Regions from separate parts of the Desulfitobacterium metallireducens DSM 15288 genome, predicted to be linked through region 3. Evidence: riboswitches for the same ligand, from Rfam matches in the RefSeq annotation. Region 3 holds a riboswitch; each other region holds the start of a gene.
What was found. Region 3 has a riboswitch for cyclic di-GMP ahead of DESME_RS13460 (HD-GYP domain-containing protein). Riboswitches for the same ligand answer to the same signal wherever they lie in the genome.
Positions count from the first base shown of each region.

Region 1 (6,110 bases), 230 kb from region 3:
AATAGTGATGAAATAAGGCCTGAACGACGTACTCACCTTTACGACGTTCTTCTTTTAAGGTTTCACTATTATAAACACGGCTAAACATAAACCTGCGAAATTCCTGCATAGCCTCATAAACGCGCTTCGATTGATGAATCTGTTCTTGATCTTCAGAGCTCTCGATCATGTCGATAACCATGGTTGAGATCATCTGACTTGGAGTCTGGCCCAACACAAGTCGGACCTCTCCAGGAAGGTTGCTCGGGGTGAGCAAGCCTGCGCGCAAAGCATCATCATAATCATGACAAAGGTAGGCGATTCTATCGCCTGTCTTCACGATTTGGCCTTCTAAAGTAAAAGGTATCCCAGCTCCTGTATGATTCAGTACGCCATCTAAAACTTCTTGAGTAAGATTAAGCCCTTTACCTCCTCGAGTCAGTCGCGTTAGAATGCGGATAGACTGTTCGTTGTGTTCAAAATGCCCAATAATCTTTCGCAAGGCTTCTTCCCCAACGTGACCAAACGGCGTATGTCCGACATCATGCCCCAGTGCTATGGCCTCAATCAAATCTTCATTGAGTTTGAGCCCGCGCCCAATCGTCCGACAAATTTGAGACACTTCTAAGCTATGCGTCATTCGCGTTCGATAATGATCCCCCATCGGGGCAATATAAACCTGGGTCTTATGTTTAAGTCGGCGAAAGGGCTTGCTGTGCAAAATTCGATCGCGATCCCGTTGAAATTTACTTCGAATCGTGCATTCAACCTCTTCGTGTTCACGTGTAGCCTCAGCACTTTTAGCCGCGTATTGAGAGAGATGCTCACGCTCTTCGCGCTCGGTCCGTTCACGAATATTTTCTAACACCCTGAAACCCCCCTATCGAGTCCATTGATATTCTAAACCCTCTAACCTCATTATATTACAGCACTTGGACATATTGTTGCAAAAAGCAGCCCTGTAACACGATTAAGTGGTACAGGGCTGAATGTAATTAAGTTGAGCGTAGCATTTTGGATTTCAGGCCTTAATATCAATATTACGGCCTAAGGTTCCCGAAGTTGCAACACTTGGTGCCACCTTTGACTCTGTTTGTTCCCCATTATTGTTCAGTTCTGCTACCCGTTGAACTGCAGTTTCAGAAATTTCCTGTCCTTGGTTCACTTTACCAAGGGCTGCATTAGAATTTGTCAAAGAGATATATTCTGGCATCATGTGACTTCCGCTAATTGCTGGAATCATCGTATGCACTTCCTTTCAAGATATGATTCTATTCTTAGAATAGCACACAATTGTTAAGCTTGGCATAAAAATTATTATTTTGAGTTTAATGCAATTCACCATTATCAAACTTTAAACTTCGCCACAAGTTCACTCAGTTGAGTTGCCAGTTCCGCTTGACCTTGTGCTGATTGTGTAACCTGTTCAAAGGCTGTCGTCGTTTGAGTAATGCTGGAAGTGATTTCTTCGGAACTCGCCGCAGTTTCTTGTGCTGTTGCGGAAACATTTTGAATAGCCGAACCGATTTGACTGATAATTTCTTGCATGGATAGCGTTGCATCCGCTAATTCCTTCGATATTCCGGTCACAAAATTAGCATCTTCTTCATATTGGTTTCCCGTCTCAACAAACGCTCCGTAATCAGGGGCCACCTTGGTTTTAATAAAGGTCAGTAAATCTTGCGTATTCACCATCAGATTATTGAACGCATTTTGAACATCATTGATGACCTTGTGAATGTTACTGACGGCTGCTTGTGATTGTTCCGCCAATTTGCGGACTTCATCGGCAACAACTGCAAACCCGCGTCCAGCCTCTCCTGCTCGGGCTGCCTCAATACTAGCATTGAGAGACAATAAGTTCGTCTGCTCGGCAATCCCTCCAATGGTTTCCGCCATGACCTTGATTTCTTCCACCACTTTCGACTGTTCCAGAGCTTCATGAACCTTTACTTCTTTTTCCTGAAAGATTGCTGTTGCTTCATTCACAGCCTGAGTTCCTTTGATTTTGACTGCACTTGCCCGTTCCTTAATTGCCAAGGCGTTTTGTTGTCCTTCATTCGCTTTCTTATTCAGTTGTTGGGTGAATGTTTCCATTTCTAAGGATGAAGCCCCAACTTCTTCCGAACTTGCACTCAGTTCTTCAGTACCCTGGGCAATCTGTTCAGTGGATTGCTGAATCATCTGCATTGTTGCCGACATTTCTTCCATGGTGGCTGAAGTTTCCTCAGAGTGTGCACTGACCGTCTGAGAACTGTCCCGAATGGCAACTAATAGTTCCCGCACCTTTTCCACCGCTTGACTAAGAGCAGTCCCCAGTTGCCCCACTTCATCCCGCCCTTGCAAAGTTAATTCCTGAGTTAGGTTTCCCTGTCCAAAAGCTTCTGAAAACTGAACGATTTGTGAGAGGCGACGAGAGAGGCTAAAGGCAAGAAATAATCCAATCGCTAAGGCTAAAAGCACACTGAATCCAATAATTCCAAGCATCGTATTTCTTGAACTTGAATAGACCTTTTGATTATTATCACTTCTATTTTGAGCTTCATTTTCTGCCTTATTAGCCAAGATGCTTAAGTTTTCAAGAGCCTTGTCATCCGCTTTTATGACCGAATCGTGCAAGACCTGTTCTGCCTCTGCGTATTTCCCGGCGTCCATCAATTGAATCACTTGGTCTTGGTGACTCCAATAGTCTGTTATATCCTTTTTATACGCTGTATAATTAGCTTTTTCTTCATCCGCAAGTAAAGGTATATCTGTCTTCTCAAAATCCTGTTCATATTTAAGGTTCTGAGCTTTTAATGTTTCTATCTGTTGCCGAGCACTTTGTTGCTCTGTTCTATCCTGTGTAGTAGCAAGATATTGCGTAACAGAAGTGATATCACGAATAGTCGTGCTAATCTGGTTCAAAGTAACTATGGGCTTCAGGTTATCGGTGTATATCAAACTCCCATCGGTATTAATTGTTTGCATATCGTTAATCCCAAAATAGCCAACCAAACCTACAAGAAAAGAAACGATAATGTATCCTGTAATTAGTTTAAGTTTCCAGGTTATGTTATTTAAGAATTTCATTTACTAATCCTCCTATTTAATTTAATGGTTAAACGAGTAACCGTTTTCGTATGCTGTCATAGGCAGTTCATCACGATCACGCACTTAAATTACCTCCTTCCAAAAAAATAAGCCGTCATATTCAAACATCATGACGGCAATACCCCTTTACGCATTTGGTAACCTGGCAATCGTCAGCCAAACTGGACGACCCATAGCTTTGCGTCCCTGACTTTCGCCAGGTTTGCTCTTGTCATTGCTTCATATTCTTTTATCATTCTTACAAAACGACACTACACTCAATTCCACAATAATACTAAATTTCTACAACGTTTTCTATAATACGCTGTTATTCTACATAATCAAGGAAATATTATCGTGTTATTTCGACTTTTTTTACTATATGTGGATGATATGGGCATTCAAGTTTTCTATAAATAACAAGACTAGAACGCCGAGTGCAATAAAAACAAGGGTATGGGTACATAAAATCAAATAAAATGAAGTTAAGTTCCCTACCCTTATTTAACTTTAGCTTGATTTAATCCTCTCTTCCCCACAATTCAGGAGGATTCATTTCATAGATCCCATTGTCCCGATACATATAATGGTTGATAATGAACTCGCGCCGAATGGTGGCGTAATCAGGATGAAAAGTTTTAATATACTCGTTAATCTCTTTTTCCGAATACTTTCGTCCAACCACGAATCCCTCTAAAAGCTTTTCCAAAACAAATCTTTTTTTCTTTCGTTGAACAGGTATCTGTTTCAATATACCATCTGGTGTAAAAAAATTCCTGAGGACGGCCTCTCGTTCTTTTTCTTGCTTAGTATCCAAAATATCTGCTCCCCCTTCTTCTCCGCTGAGTGTATTTTTGGCCGATTGAAGAATGACATTTACCGTGGCCTGAGCATCGCGTTGTAATGTCAACTCTTCTATATAAAAATAAATCGTGTTCTTCTCCCGCCTCGTTTTCACAAGGCCTGCATCACGAAGTCTTGCCATATGATAAGTTATCGTTGGGGGCGTTAATCCAAGGTGTTCTGCAAGGTCCTGACCATGCTGAGGCCCTTTCGCCAAAATTGCCAGAATACGGATACGTGTAGGATCAGCTAATGCCTTATGAAAACTAACAATTCGATTCAATTGCAATGAGTTCCCCTCCATCTTAAATAAGCCAATCTATTTTCATAGATATCTAATTAGAGTATAGTCTAATTAGATTCGCTGTCAAGTCTCTGTAGCTCACGCTGATACGCTATCTGTTTGCTGTTAAGATATGACAAAAGTGCCTCAGAAGGATTTTTTCTTCTGAGGCACCTTATTCTAAATTTTGCTCGACAGTACCCATTCTTCTTTTATAAGAAAACCTTCCAGCCCTTTGCGGGAAGTGCTTTCAGGCTTTTGTCGCCTTGTTCGAATAGGATTATTCTCTTCCCTCTGACATCTTCATCAAGCGGCTTTTCGCCCGGACAACTTGATTCTCGTCGATCAGGACATAGATAAAGTCACCCGCTAAAACTTTAGTCTTTCCTTTTGGGATTATCTCCTTCTCTCCGCGTTTTATACTGACGATGAGACAATTTTCTGGCCAAAGGATATCTTTGATGCTTTTTCCTTCCAGCTCCGAACCCAAAGCCACAGAGACTTCAGTAATGACTTTCGGGCTTTCCTCAGAAACCTCTTTATGTGTTAATTGCTTATTTAACAACCGATCTAAAAGACTATCATAAATCGGTGCCGATTTAAGCAAATCACTCACGATATAAGCAGTCATTGACACCGTTATAAGAGCGAGTAAATGTTCAAATGAACCCGTCATTTCCGTAATAAGAATACTGCCTGTGACAGGCGCTTTGACGATTGCGGTGAAATATGCTGCCATAGCAAAAATGGTAAAGTTCTGTAAATACTGGGGATTAAAATGGTATAAATAAGTGAGGACTTGACCGTAGATATCTCCAGTTAAAGCTCCAATGACTAATAACGGCAAGAATATCCCACCCGGCACCCCAGAGCCAAAACTCAGCATGGTAAATAGAAATTTTCCCAGCCAAAGAATAAGAAGCAACTCAATTCCATAGTTTTCATGGGTCAAAGAATCAACTAAGGCATTGCCCCCACCGAGTATCTGTGGAAGAATAAAGCCCAAAATCCCAGCCATAAAAAGAGGTATGGTCAGTTTCAATACTTGAGGAAGCTTTACCCTATCATAGAGATTCAACGATTTAAACAAAGCCCCATTAAATAATGCCCCTAAAATACCCGTGGCAATTCCTAAGCCAATAAGATAACCATATTGGTTTAAGGGAAGCACCATTAGATGAGAAACATTGAATATAGGCTTTTGTCCAAAAACCTGTTGGGATATAAAATCAGCGGTTAAAGAAGCCGACATTGCCGATATAAGAACAGCTGGTGAAAAATTTTTGGTGAGCTCTTCCAAAGCGAAAATCACGCCAGCTAAAGGTGCATTAAATGCTGCAGCTAATCCCGCACTCGCTCCACTTGTGATCAGATATTTTTCTTCGATCCTTAATCTCTTAAGAAAACGGCTTAAGCCTTTAGCTGTCACCGCTCCTAACTGCACTGACGGGCCCTCTCGCCCTAAAGATAATCCTGCTCCAATCGCTAAAGTTCCGCCAATAAACTTAACCGCAAGGACCTTTAGCCAATTCATATTAATATACCCTATGAGTTCCCCTTTTACTTGAGGAATACCACTTCCCCCTGCCATTTGTTCTTTCTTTCCCATGAAATTTAGAATAAAGGCTAAAGAGATTAACACCCCAAACCAGAGAAGAATCGCAAACGATCCTTGAGTTTTCAAAAAGGGAAGAAGCTTTGTCCTCCATGTTTCTGCCTTCTCTAGTACAAAGCGAAACGCTACGACAACAGAGCCTGAAAGGATGCCGACTATAATCCCTTCAATAAAAATCTTTAATTTAAAATCACGCCAATGAATCACTGGGTGATACAATTCTTGGTTATAGTTTCTCATAAAGTACGCACCTGGCTTCTTCCTTTTCTCACCGATTAAGATTATTACAAATCGATAAGATTTGCAATTGAAATAAAG
Region 1 is NZ_CP007032.1:2,544,519-2,550,628, forward strand. Features, by position in the region: gene DESME_RS12435 (deoxyguanosinetriphosphate triphosphohydrolase) at 1-847, opposite strand, end outside; gene DESME_RS12440 (hypothetical protein) at 1,001-1,222, opposite strand; gene DESME_RS12445 (methyl-accepting chemotaxis protein) at 1,327-3,051, opposite strand; cyclic di-GMP riboswitch class I at 3,206-3,289, opposite strand; gene DESME_RS12450 (DUF2087 domain-containing protein) at 3,572-4,183, opposite strand; gene DESME_RS12455 (ClC family H(+)/Cl(-) exchange transporter) at 4,458-6,032, opposite strand.
Region 1: linked by a shared signal. The riboswitch ahead of DESME_RS12445 (methyl-accepting chemotaxis protein) and the one ahead of DESME_RS13460 (HD-GYP domain-containing protein) in region 3 are both predicted to bind cyclic di-GMP.

Region 2 (6,110 bases), 250 kb from region 3:
CGCTACTTGGCTTTCTACAGTTGCACCGATGACCCCTTCTCCTCCGATGATAAAGACTTTGGTGGGCTTAATTGCGGCAATCTCATTCTTGACCGAGTCACTGAGTCCGTCTTTTTGAACTAAAAGTATTGGGTACTGCATTTCTGCTTCAATACTACTAATGGATAAGGCGTCAGGATAGTTTTCACCATAGGCAAGCACAATCGGGGTTCCGGTCTTGACCTTCAATTGATCCGCTATTTTAACAGAAGTTTCATACCTGTCAGTTCCATCTAATCTGGCTATATTTGCAAAACCACTCGCTGTTACTTTACCTTCCATAGCACCGCTAACGACGGACGTGCCACCTAGGATATAGACAGTTCCTGTCTGGTTCATATTATCCTTCATATAGTCCAATACCTTTTCTTGATCGGCTTCAGAGCTTCCAACCAGTAGGATTGGCGCATTAAGCTTGTAGGCCAATACACTTCCAGCTAAGGCATCCGGATAGTTATCGGCGGTAGCTAAGATGACATTCGCAACTTTTCCTGTGTAGTTTTCTTTAGCGATGGCTAGCGCAGTATCGACTCTGCTCGAACCCGCAAGTCTTGTAACTCCAGAGGTGGTTTGATTCATTTTAAAATCCCATTTGACGATATCCTGTTCCACAGAAATTGTCGGGCTTGTATAGTTGTTGTAACCATCTTTTGTGGCAACGATGTAGTAATCTGTAGTAGGGAATACCATGAAGCCATAGGCTCCTGAGTCATCACTTATCTGTGGATTTATATTATTATTGGGCTTAAATCCATCTATACCAGGCAATGGTACTACTGTGTCAGGAGTTTTACCATTTGTATTGTTTCTTTCCGTATTGGCATAATACAAGGTTACATTTGCTCCTGCAACAGGCTTGCCTGTAGCTGCATCAATGATGACTCCATAGGGGTCGATTAGGGTAGTGGTTAAGTTGACATTCCCGCTGCTGTCAATTTTAATCTCCATTGTTCCAATCGTAATCGTTTGTCCATTGTCTAAATTATACCTGATATTCAAGTGATTGTCCGTTCCCTTTGCTAGGTTCGTCACTTTTATTGTTCCATCCGCAGAAATTGTTATAGGCGAACCTGCTGCTGTTGCAAACGTCACTTTAGAAAGATCACTTAAAGAACTCATAGTTCCGTTAGGTTGTTTTAGCATTACAGTTTGAGCTTCATTCATGGAAACTGTATAATTCCGATTACTATCAGTAGTTACTATAGCCGTCAGATTGGAAACCGGTGTACTGTTACCGTCAATTACACTGCCGGTAACTGTAGTTCCTCCAGTTGATGAACTCCCTCCACCGCCATAGCCACCGTTGGTTGAGTTTGCCGTCAGAGTGAAGTTTATACCCGAGGTTGTTGTATTTGCTGTTACTGCCACACCTATCACATTGGTACTAATATACCCAGTCTTGCTGGCAGTCACGGTATATCCCGTGCCTACCGGCACGTTTAATATCGTATAGATTCCATCCGAGGTTGTTGTTGTTGAATAAACACTTCCGGTTACAGTCACGTTGGCCCCGACGAGCGGTGTACCGTTTATATCCATTATAGTACCGCTGATTGCCCCTGGGGTTGTCGACGTGGCGGGAACTACCACGTTTCGCGCTAACCCGAAGTCATAGCCGCTCTTAGTTGCCGTAACCGTGTACGTTTGACCTGCACACAACGCTGCACTAATCGCGTAAGTTGCCCCACCATCTGATGTTGACGCGCCTGTAATGGTTACAGGATTACTCGCACTGTCCTTCAGCGTAAAGTCGCTTGCCACTAAGCCGGAAAGGGATGGGCTTAACCCTACTGTGAATCCGGTGGTCGCTGGGCTACTCACTGTCAAAGCTTCGGGTATGGAATGGTATAATATTACTAATCCATTGTTATAATCTGCTATAGCAACATCGGGAGCACCGTCTGAGTTAATGTCGCCAATCGCAAGACCCTGGGGGTTATAGTGTGAGGCATAGGGAAGACTATAACGCGAGTACGGCATCATTCCCCCATTACCATCTTGAAGGTAAAGGCTTAATGCGTCCCAGCCCCCATTCAAGGAAATAACATCCATTTTTCCGTCGGAATTGACATCTGCTACTTTAACCGATTCAGGGCAATCATATGCTGCATAATTAACCACCGGATTAAGAGTACCTTGACTATTCTGGTTGAAAGTACCGATAAACGATGTAGGCTGATTGCCACCGTGACTGACTATGATGTCGTTTAATTTATCATTATTTATATCCCCAATTGCAACTCCATGAGTGAGTATATTACTACCAACACTGGAGTATGCCGGTGAAGAAAATCCATTTGATTGTTGGTATAGTATCCCGATATTGGGGTCGGCGTACAATTGCCCACTCATTACAATTAAGTCGGTCAACCCATCATTATTCACGTCACCGGCTTCTAACTGATCGTATCCCCCATGTTGTACGGAATATGTAATCGGCGTCCCCAACGTACCATCGCTTTTTTGGAACAAGATGTCAACACTATTCGAACCCCAACCTATTCCCGCTACATCCATCAACCCATCATTATTAAAATCCCCTGTTTTTATGCTCTGCGAATTAGTTGTGCTATAGTTCACACCAGAATCAAGTCCGCCTGATTGGTTTTGGATGAAAACCTCAATATTTACACCTTTATTCCCAACTACTACATCCTTTTTACCATCATTATTCAGGTCACAAATATCAACAGAGGTTGGCACGCCGCTAACAGAATACTTAATTGGTGGATTAAGCCCTCCGGCGCTATTCTGTATGAAAACAAAAAGCTTATAATCATTTACTGGATCAGAGTTAGATGATGTTGATGTTGTCATTACTACATCATTTTTTCCGTCTCCATTGACATCCCCTATCGCAACAGCCTCAGGGTAGGATCCTGTTTTATAGTTGATATATGGCTTAAAGATTTGTCCCTCTGAGGAGTAAGCAGTTTGTGGCAATACTAATAAAATTATGAACGCAAGAAATATTCCAATTTTAATTTTCACATTATTCCCCTCCAATTTTTGTTAAATCATTTATAATAATTTTCAATCTCATCTGGTTCAAATGCTTTCCTGAAATCCTTCAAGACCAGCATGACAGAATTGGAGAAAGAAAAGCATTGGGAATAAACAGACAAAAACTGAATATTAAGAACACGGCGGTTAAAAGATAAGGGAAGATAGCCTACGGTATGTTCAAAATGTAAAGGTCTATTATCAAAAGTGGTTTCTAATTTATTCGCTGCTACTTCCAATCGAAAAGTATTTACCAAACTCCCTGCATCTAAGTCAAGGAAACGAGCATAAGAATGCAAAAATCCTACCGTGTAAACCCCACCAAGAAGAACACAGTAGTCTCCTTCTTCCGAAGCTTGCAGGTATTTACTACGAATTTTAGTAATTTCCTCAACCTTTCAACTCCGATCCTTTAGCTTTTCTGGCCTTACGTAACTGTGGACAACTTTATCCATATTTCAACCTCCCTGTCAGTTCAGTAGCAACGGTCTGTCGAAGTATTTGGTTAAACAGGCAGCATTATAACGAACACCTAATTTAAAAAGAGAAAACAAAAAGAACTCCATACCAGAGATACTAGTCCCGGCAGGGGCTCTAATTTCTTCTCCGGCAACCTGGCGATCATGGCAGTGTCTTTCCTGCTGTAGACCCATGGCTTTGCGTCACACCTTTTCAGATGTTTTGCCTTTATCAGAACAATTTTTTAAATTAAATTGCAATAGATGAATATTATACAAAGATAGGTAAAACTATGTTATGATGTCGTATTTTGGAAGAACCCTCTTGTGAGATATTCTACCATATTTGTCTATAACTTTAAAGGTTTTTTAGTACCTATATTTGAACATGAGCCCCGTATGGATAACTGATCATAAAGCTTATTACAGATTGTTCACATGCTTCCATGCCCCATTTATTTGCACAGCTCCAGAGATGAACAACAAAATTTTATCTCATGATGCTCCATTATTAATCATCTCATTTCTGGTAGATATACATTTTCTTAGCCAACTAGATTAATCGCGAAAGCCTTAATGTTGTAAATAGGTTTAATTATCTTGTCACAGCCACTATTAATACCCATCAGATATGGCAAAATTTATCCTTTTTTGCAAAGCCAGACGGTGATTCATTTCAAAAATGCAAAAAAGCCTTAAGCGTACAACTTCATGTACCTCAAGGCTTTCGTTATGTATCTCCACCTAATATTCGAGGGTTTGCATGGTGGAGGTGAGGGGACTTGCACCCCTGTATCGAAGAGCTGCCACAAAAGCTTCTACGCGTGTAGTCTTCTCTTTAAGTTTCGCCTCTTAGTCTCCAGAAGACAGGATCCATCCAAGGCTATCTCGATAATCTTAGCTAATGACTCCGAGAATTGCCATTAGAGCAGTCCTACTATTTTGACACCCTGGCCCTTCATCGTAGGCGCAGAAGGCAGGATGCTAGCGGCAATTAAGCTGCTAGAGCGTAATTATTGTTGTTAACTATTAAGGTCCACCGTTTAACGAGACCAGGTGGAATCTCGACGCGCAACTCTTGCCACCGCTTCCCCGAGCGAGTCTAAAACACCCCCGTATTGAGTTTACATTGATAGTATATCATTTTTTTCTGTTTTTTATAGAGGTACATCTTACTTTACCATGATTTATTTAGATTAATTTGATAGGAATTCCATAATTCTTTTATAGGCAAGTACATGAGCATATAAAAAGAGCAACGGACTAAACAATCCGTTGCTCTCTCTAAACTTCAATTACATATTTACTGAGTTTTGTGCCGTTTTCTTTTGTTGTTTTTTAAAATCAAGGTATCCGCTTACACCAATAAGTTCACTATATTTTGCAAATTTCATAAAAGCTAAGTCAGACCAAATATAACCGAAATTATTAAACGAACCTGCTGCATTGAATTGTAGATTCATGTATACAGCGACTAAAGCACTCCAGAATACTTTAAATCCTAGAACAAGAACGATACCAACTAAAATCTCACAAATGACAACCATTACATCAGTAACGGAAGGCATCGTATTTACAAAGATACCTTGGGCAACCCAAGCATATAAATTATTAATACCGAGTGGATCGTTTTTGGCAGCTGCTAGATTACCTACCATCCCTTTAATTAATCCAATAGAATCGAGTTTTCCATCAGAAAACCATGTTAATTTGTGTTCTCCAGCTTGAATCCAAGCAATTCCATAAATTACTCTTGCTACTGTGAATACAAGTGTTAATAATGCTACTTTCCAATCCTTCAATTGAGTTTTTACATAATTAATATAATCAGACATTAATACTCCTCCTTCTATTTTAGGAAAAAATAATAAATTAATAATAATACCTATTGATACTACTTGAACGAGATTCTCTTTCCTCCCATCTCTTTTTAATATCTGCTGTTGCTTATACTTATTAAAATTATCACAACAGCATTTAAATTTGACGAATTTAGTTATTGCAAATAGCATGCCAAGGCGAAAAGTTATGAAAATAGGCTTTTCTTATGTTAACCTGTCGATAAGTTAACGTTGGCGTTAACCTTTATAGTTAACAATAACGTTAACTATAATCAAAAAGGCTGATCCATCTTTTGATGAATCAACCCCTTTGCGTTAATGGCTATTTTCTTTATTATTGAGTCAAACCAGCTCTGCCCATACCGACTCCATAGCCCATGCCTCCGCCGAATCCGCCCCGGCCTTGACCTCTACCTTGACCTTGCATCATGCCGCTACCAAAACCGACCCCATTTGCTCTCCCAATTTGGGCGCTTCCTGTGCCATCACAGGTTGCTTGGTTTGCTTCAAGTGCACTCTTAACTGAAGCTGCCTGCTCCTGAGTCATTGTTCCCTCAGCTACACGCTGATCTAATACGGCTTCTTTCTGTGCCAGTATTTCTTGTTTAAAGGAATCCAGCACTCCTGCATCATTGGCTATCGTTCCATAAGTAACACCAGTAGCTCTTTCTGTCGTTACCTGTTCAACCGTCTTACCCGTCAAGCCTGCGACAATATCCGCCGGTGTTTTATATCCATCTGCTGCCAAAGCTGTTCCGGCTACTCCAAG
Region 2 is NZ_CP007032.1:3,015,087-3,021,196, forward strand. Features, by position in the region: gene DESME_RS15775 (cell wall-binding repeat-containing protein) at 1-2,391, opposite strand, end outside; partial or broken gene DESME_RS16470 (FG-GAP repeat domain-containing protein) at 2,404-3,030, opposite strand; gene DESME_RS16330 (hypothetical protein) at 3,057-3,281, opposite strand; partial or broken gene DESME_RS16475 (helix-turn-helix domain-containing protein) at 3,312-3,428, opposite strand; cyclic di-GMP riboswitch class I at 3,648-3,738, opposite strand; RNA gene ssrA (transfer-messenger RNA) at 4,265-4,615, opposite strand; gene DESME_RS14495 (DoxX family membrane protein) at 4,796-5,335, opposite strand; gene DESME_RS14500 (hypothetical protein) at 5,676-6,110, opposite strand, start outside.
Region 2: linked by a shared signal. The riboswitch ahead of DESME_RS16475 (helix-turn-helix domain-containing protein) and the one ahead of DESME_RS13460 (HD-GYP domain-containing protein) in region 3 are both predicted to bind cyclic di-GMP.

Region 3 (6,110 bases):
AACTTGCTTTGTATACCCCCCGCTTACAGTGACGGAACCTGCCCCTTTGACGCGTTCCAAACGAGGTTTAATCTGATCTTCCACTAGGGTTTGTAAAGAAGCCAGATCCCCATCCTTTTGTGAAACCGTCAATTGAACAATCGGTGCCATCGTAGGGTCAATTTTCATAATCATCGGTGCCTGAACTTCCGACGGAAACATCCGCTTCACAAGATCGACTTTTTCCCGCATCTGCAAAGTGGCAAAATTCATATCTGTTCCATATTTAAATTGGGCAACGACCACAGAATTTCCCTCCGATGTGGTCGAAGTCACCGTGTCGATGTTTTCTACTGTGGAAAGGGCACCCTCAATCGGGTTCGTAATCGATTTCTCAATTTCCTCAGGCCCAACCCCGGTATAAGAGGTCACGACGACCGCGATCGGGATTTCCATATTGGGAAGTAAATCAATCGGCAGACGGCTAAGCGAAACTGAACCGAGCAGAATAATGATCAGCATGACCATGATGATCGTAACAGGACGTTTAACGGATACCTCAGCTAATTTCAAGATTGGCTCCCCCCCACGATCTTGACTTTACTTCCCTGTCCGACCAGAGTTTGCCCTTTAATCATGACTTGTTCGCCTGAGTTTAAACCCTTTGTAATTTCGACTTTCGCCCCCGTGTCCAGGCCTATTGTCACTTCTTTCTCGACCGCCATCTCATTTTCCACGACATAAACAAGCGATTTCCCATTCTTCGTTACAATCGCTTCGCTATTCACCGCTAAAACATCAGACCTTGATTTCGTAGCGATCTCCACCTTAGCAAACATCCCGGGTTTAATCTTGCCCTCAGGATTATCAATAGCCACTTTTATGGCATAAAGCATCGTCCGAGCATCTGCTGCAGGAGCGATGTTGGAAATTCTTCCGGTGAGTTCTTGCGCTTCTGCCGAAGGAATCGTCACTTTAGCCTCTTCTCCGACTTTTAGTGAATTCACGATATTTTCAGGGACATTAAGGGTCACATTAAGCGCATTAAGTTGAGTCAACGTCACCGAAGGCAGCGCACTTGAGGCCATTTCGCCCGGTTTGACATTAACAGCCGTCACTGTCCCCTCGGCCGGTGCTGTCATCACCGCATTACCTAATCCCTCCTGTGCCTGTTGTAAGCTCACCTTCGCCTGATCCCACTGAATTTGCACGAGTTGTAAAGGCGTCTCTGAAGCCTGGCTTTCAGCCGTTTCTAACTGAGCCTTCGAGATCGCGCCAGCCGCGAAAAGCTGTTGCTGACGTTCCAAATTGGTTTTAGCCAGATCGATTTGTTCCTTCGTCCGTTGATAATTCGTCTCCGCTGAACGTACCCCAAACGAAGCCATATCAACAGCCTTTTGCAAATCCGTTGTGTCCAGGGTAAATAACACTGTACCTGCACTGACCTTATCTCCAACTTGAATATGGACTGAACTCACTTTCCCTGGCATTTTCGGCACAAGGCTTAAATCTTGATCAGAATTTATCTTACCACTGAAATTCGTCGTCTCTACCAGGGTTTGAACCGCAGCAGGTAACACTTCTACCGGTATGTATTGCTCCTCAACCGAGGTGGCCGCCGTTTTCTGGGAGCCGCATCCCCCTGTCAAGAGAAGAAGGCCCACTCCTATTGTAGCTACTAATAATCGTACATTTGTCTGTTTCTTCAAGCCCTTACATCCTCCTCATCCTCGAACCGACCGTTCGGTCACTCATGAGTATTATACAACTCACCCTAGGAGGTTCGTCAAGCGATTCTTTATGCGGGAAACGCATGAAAAAAGCAGAAAAAAAGCCACGAAGTATTCACTCCGCAGCTCAGTTTCCCTTGACTTAAAACTTTTTAACTTGCTTATAGAAAAAGGATCCCAAAGAGAGTCCGAACATCGCCAATAAGGCAAGTCCCGCGACAACTCCAGCAACAATATAGCCAGCCGATGCCCATCTCAGCTCAAAAAGTACAAAGGAGAGGGTCAATAAAACGACTGTTAATTGATTATCAAAACGAGTTAACTCGTATGCTTGCGTTGGAACACGATCAATCCATTGGCTAAAAAAGGGTTTCGCGAAAAGAATGAACAAATTCGCTTTCATACCAAAAAGAAGTCCAACCCCTTCAATCAACCATAATATCGCAATAAATAAAGGCAGCTGTTCAAAAAAGGCAAGAATAAAAAAGGCGATAATTCCAGTCTGATTTGCTCTGATATAAGGAATGGGGACGTCTTTCATAGCTCGAACTCCTTTTCCAAAGGTTATTTAACCGTATGCAAATAGGCTTATAGCTGCTTATCTGTTTTGTTAGTGTATTCTTTTTAGACTTTCTTGTCAAACCTCACTCGAAAATCGATTCAATAAACGTGGTCCGTTCCTTAACTAAGTCATATTCCTTTGCTTTGACCTGATTTAAATCTTGGCCCGCGAGTAAGACGCGCACAATCGGGCGCATCGGTAAGCTCTTATTTTGATCGACAACAATTCCAATCTCTCCCGTATTGAGCTTAACTGTACACCCCGTGGGATAAGCTGCAATATGTTTTAAAAAGGTAACCACCAAATCATGGGGGAACAACTTGTCTGAGCAACCCATTAAAATTTCACAAGCCTCATGAGGCAACATTCGCGTATGTCCCGGTCCGTCATTAACCATATTATCATAGAAGTCAGCGATCCCGACAATCTGGGCCAACTGATGAATTCCTTCTCCCTCTAACTTTCGGGGATAACCTGATCCATTCATTCTCTCATGATGTTGAAAAGCGATATGGGCACTTAAAAGATTTAGCTCCCGTTTTGAACGCAAAATATCGAACCCTAAACTCGTATGAGTTTTATAAAGATCCTCTTCCTTCGTCGTAAACGATTCGCGCTTGCGTAATAGCTCTTTCGGCAGCTTCACGGTTCCGATATCATGAAACAATGCGCCGATCGCTAAAGCCTCTAAGTTATTTTGATCCAGTCCTAACGCCTTACCTAAGACAATCGAGAGGACACAGACGTTGACCGAATGCGCAAAGATTTGATTATCATAGCTCCGCATATCCGTCAAGCTGATAAAAATCTCTTTTTGAAATAGGATATCCTCGATGATATTGTTCACAGCCTTTTTTACCTTGAAGCCATCAAAGTCTTTCCCCACTTGAACGGCTTGTCCAGAAAACTCTAGGGAGGCCATCGCTTCACGCCGATGTTCCTCAGTAATCACATCCTCAAGGACGATATCCTTTGTTTCCTCATCATCTACATAGACAATGTTTATCCCCAGGTCTCTTAAGCGCTCAATGTAGGAAGGAGTAAAAGCAATTCCCCTACCCAGCAAAACGCGACCATCATTAGCGTAGATGGTCCGCCCCAACACATCTCCTTGTTTTAACCGATTGATACTTAACTGGCGCACTAAAAATCTTCCTTTCATGTCATATAAAGCTTCTATCTCGAAATCGTTTCTATCTCAAAATTCCCTCAGAAATAAAAAAATCGCAAGCAACAGGCAGGCGACAATAGCTCAGTATTAAAACGCTTTCGGTGGCTTGGCAGTCATCAGAAGAACTCTGGAAGACCCATAGCTTTGCGTCCTTGGCTTTCGCCAAGTTTGCTCTTGTCGATGTCCTATATTTATATAATATCATCAATTTCCAACTTAAAATAGACGTAAAATAGATCAATTCCCATTATTTCGTCATAATAATACTAATTTCATCAAGTTCCATAATTTATAAGGAACTAAAGCGAAGGAAAACTCCCCAAAAAGACGTATAATTCCTCGAGAGGGCTAGTTTAGGGAGAACTAGTTTTCCTCTTTCTCATGTAGTTGGTTTCTTTTTGGGGTCCTCGTCAGGAGGACCTTTTTTTTGCCATAGAAAAACGAAAGCTCGACCACTTTTGGTCGAGCTTTTTGCTTACCGTTGTTTAACGTTCGTTGTCTTCGCTTTCTTGTGCTTTACCAGAATTTTGATTTTTCCCCTTTGAGGCCGCATTTTCTCGCCCTTGTCCGTTATTTTCCTTCGGAGCGACTTGTTTTTGTTCGGGTTGCTTTTGTTCTACTTCCTTTTGATTCTGTTCTAACTGTTTATTTTCTACTTCCACTCCGTCATTTTGCTCTTCAAGTTTTTCTTGTTCAACAAGCTCAGTTTTTTCTTTAGGTTCCGCTTGTTTTAGCTGACCATTCGCATTCGCTTTGCTATTATCCGTTACCGACATGGTGGCTACTGATGTATCCGTTGCCACTGTGACAGGCTCCGCTGAATTTACGGCGTCAGATTCAAGACTATTCTGAAGTTCATCCAAAGAATCTTGTTCTTCTTGCGTTAATTCGCTCGTCTCGACATTTTTAGTCGCTTTTCTCAGCTCTCTAGCAAGTTCGATTTGATCTTTCTTCTCCATCTTGGCGATACTCTTTTCCATGGACCGAACAATGTTAAGAGCGACTTTTTCCGAGGCCTGAGGAGGCAGTTTATCTAAGAGACCCCCTAACGTTTGAATATTTTGAGCATGGGATTGACTCAGGGCTAACTCAAGTTTCTGAGCTGTTTCTGAATCCGTTGCCGTAAGATCGTTTAAAAAAGCTTGGGCTTCAGTTAACTTTTGCGTATAACCCTCCATGGCTGTTTGCGCCTTTTCAGTATCTCCGCTCTCAATCATGATCTCAGCTTCAGCCATTTTTTCTAAGGATTGCTTCTCTAAGAGCTGTGCCTTTGCCGCAGGATCGGTTGTTAATATCACTTGAAGCTTAGCGATTAGTTCGGTTAGCCAATAAAAAGGAGAATCAGGGAGAGTCCCCGGGTCCACGATGTCTCCGTTCGCATCAACCACTGGGTCAAGGCCCGTGCTACTGGTCGTATCTGTCGCACCCGTGGTGCTTGTCGTATCCGTAGTCGCTGTTGTACCTGTAGTCCCTGTCGTAGCTGTACCATCTACGGCCAAAGCTAATGGAGCACTCAGAGGGAGCGTACAAAGGGATAACGATAATGCAAATGCTAAAGCCTTAATTTTTTTCATCTTAGCCACTTCCTTTTAAATAACACTTTATTACACTTTTCCTTTATGATGTCATTATAGAACTATAAAATGACTAAAAATACCCTATTTTCGCAAATCGGGAGAATAAGCCTAACCAAACAGGACCTTTGGACTATCCCATAATATCCTAACTTATTTTGACAAAATGAGGGAAATTAAATTATCATACAATTAGTGCAATTGATTACATTTGAACCGGAGGAATCCTCGTGAAAAAGAAGTCATTCCTGTTAATAACGCTAATAGCGCTACTCAGTATTGTCGTTACCCTAAAATTTGTAAGCGGATCCTTCTTTAAAAACGATCCCTCTTCAGCCATCTCTGTAGAAGCACAATCAACCGACGTACAAGAAACTAGCGCTTCAATTTCCACTGCGCAACCCTCTACGGACCCATCAACTCCTCCAGCCTTTACCGAAAATCAGAAAAAAGCCCTCAGTCTATATGACCAAGGGCTTAAACTCTATTATGAGCGGCAGTTTGTTTCTGCCTTAGACCTCTTTAATGAAGCCTTAACTTTAGACCCAAACTGCTATCAAGCTTTAAATGGCAAAGGAGCAACTTACGCTTTTCAGGGCCGCACAAACGAGGGAATTGTCTTGATTAAACAAGCCCTTGAGCTGAAACCCGATTTTGTATATGCCCATTTTAACTTAGGCTTAGCCCACGAACTGGCCGGTCACTGGACTGAGGCGATTGATAGTTACCATGAGGCACTTAAGCTAGATTCCAAAGATGTCTGGAGTTATTACGGCATTGCCAGTATCTACGGCAGGCAAGGAAATGTCGGAAAAGTCATTGAATATTTAAAGCCCGCTCTTGCGCTCGAACCGGATATTTGCGAAGCTGCTCAAGAGGAAAAAGACTTTGACCCTGTAAAAGACGATCCACAGTTTCAAGCTTTACTGCAAAATCCTCCCTCGAAGATTTCCCCAGAAACGTTTTCCTCAATGACTTCTCAAGGAACAACAACCCGAGTCCCCGTTCTCTATTATCATTCCGTTATGGACGAGCCTGGCAACGAATTGCGCATGCCCCCCACAGAATTTGAGAAACAGATGGAGTACTTATCG
Region 3 is NZ_CP007032.1:2,769,587-2,775,696, forward strand. Features, by position in the region: gene DESME_RS13445 (efflux RND transporter permease subunit) at 1-552, opposite strand, end outside; gene DESME_RS13450 (efflux RND transporter periplasmic adaptor subunit) at 549-1,688, opposite strand; gene DESME_RS13455 (DUF4395 domain-containing protein) at 1,852-2,250, opposite strand; gene DESME_RS13460 (HD-GYP domain-containing protein) at 2,354-3,415, opposite strand; cyclic di-GMP riboswitch class I at 3,540-3,625, opposite strand; gene DESME_RS15455 (DUF5667 domain-containing protein) at 3,928-5,016, opposite strand; gene DESME_RS15460 (polysaccharide deacetylase family protein) at 5,247-6,110, shown strand, end outside.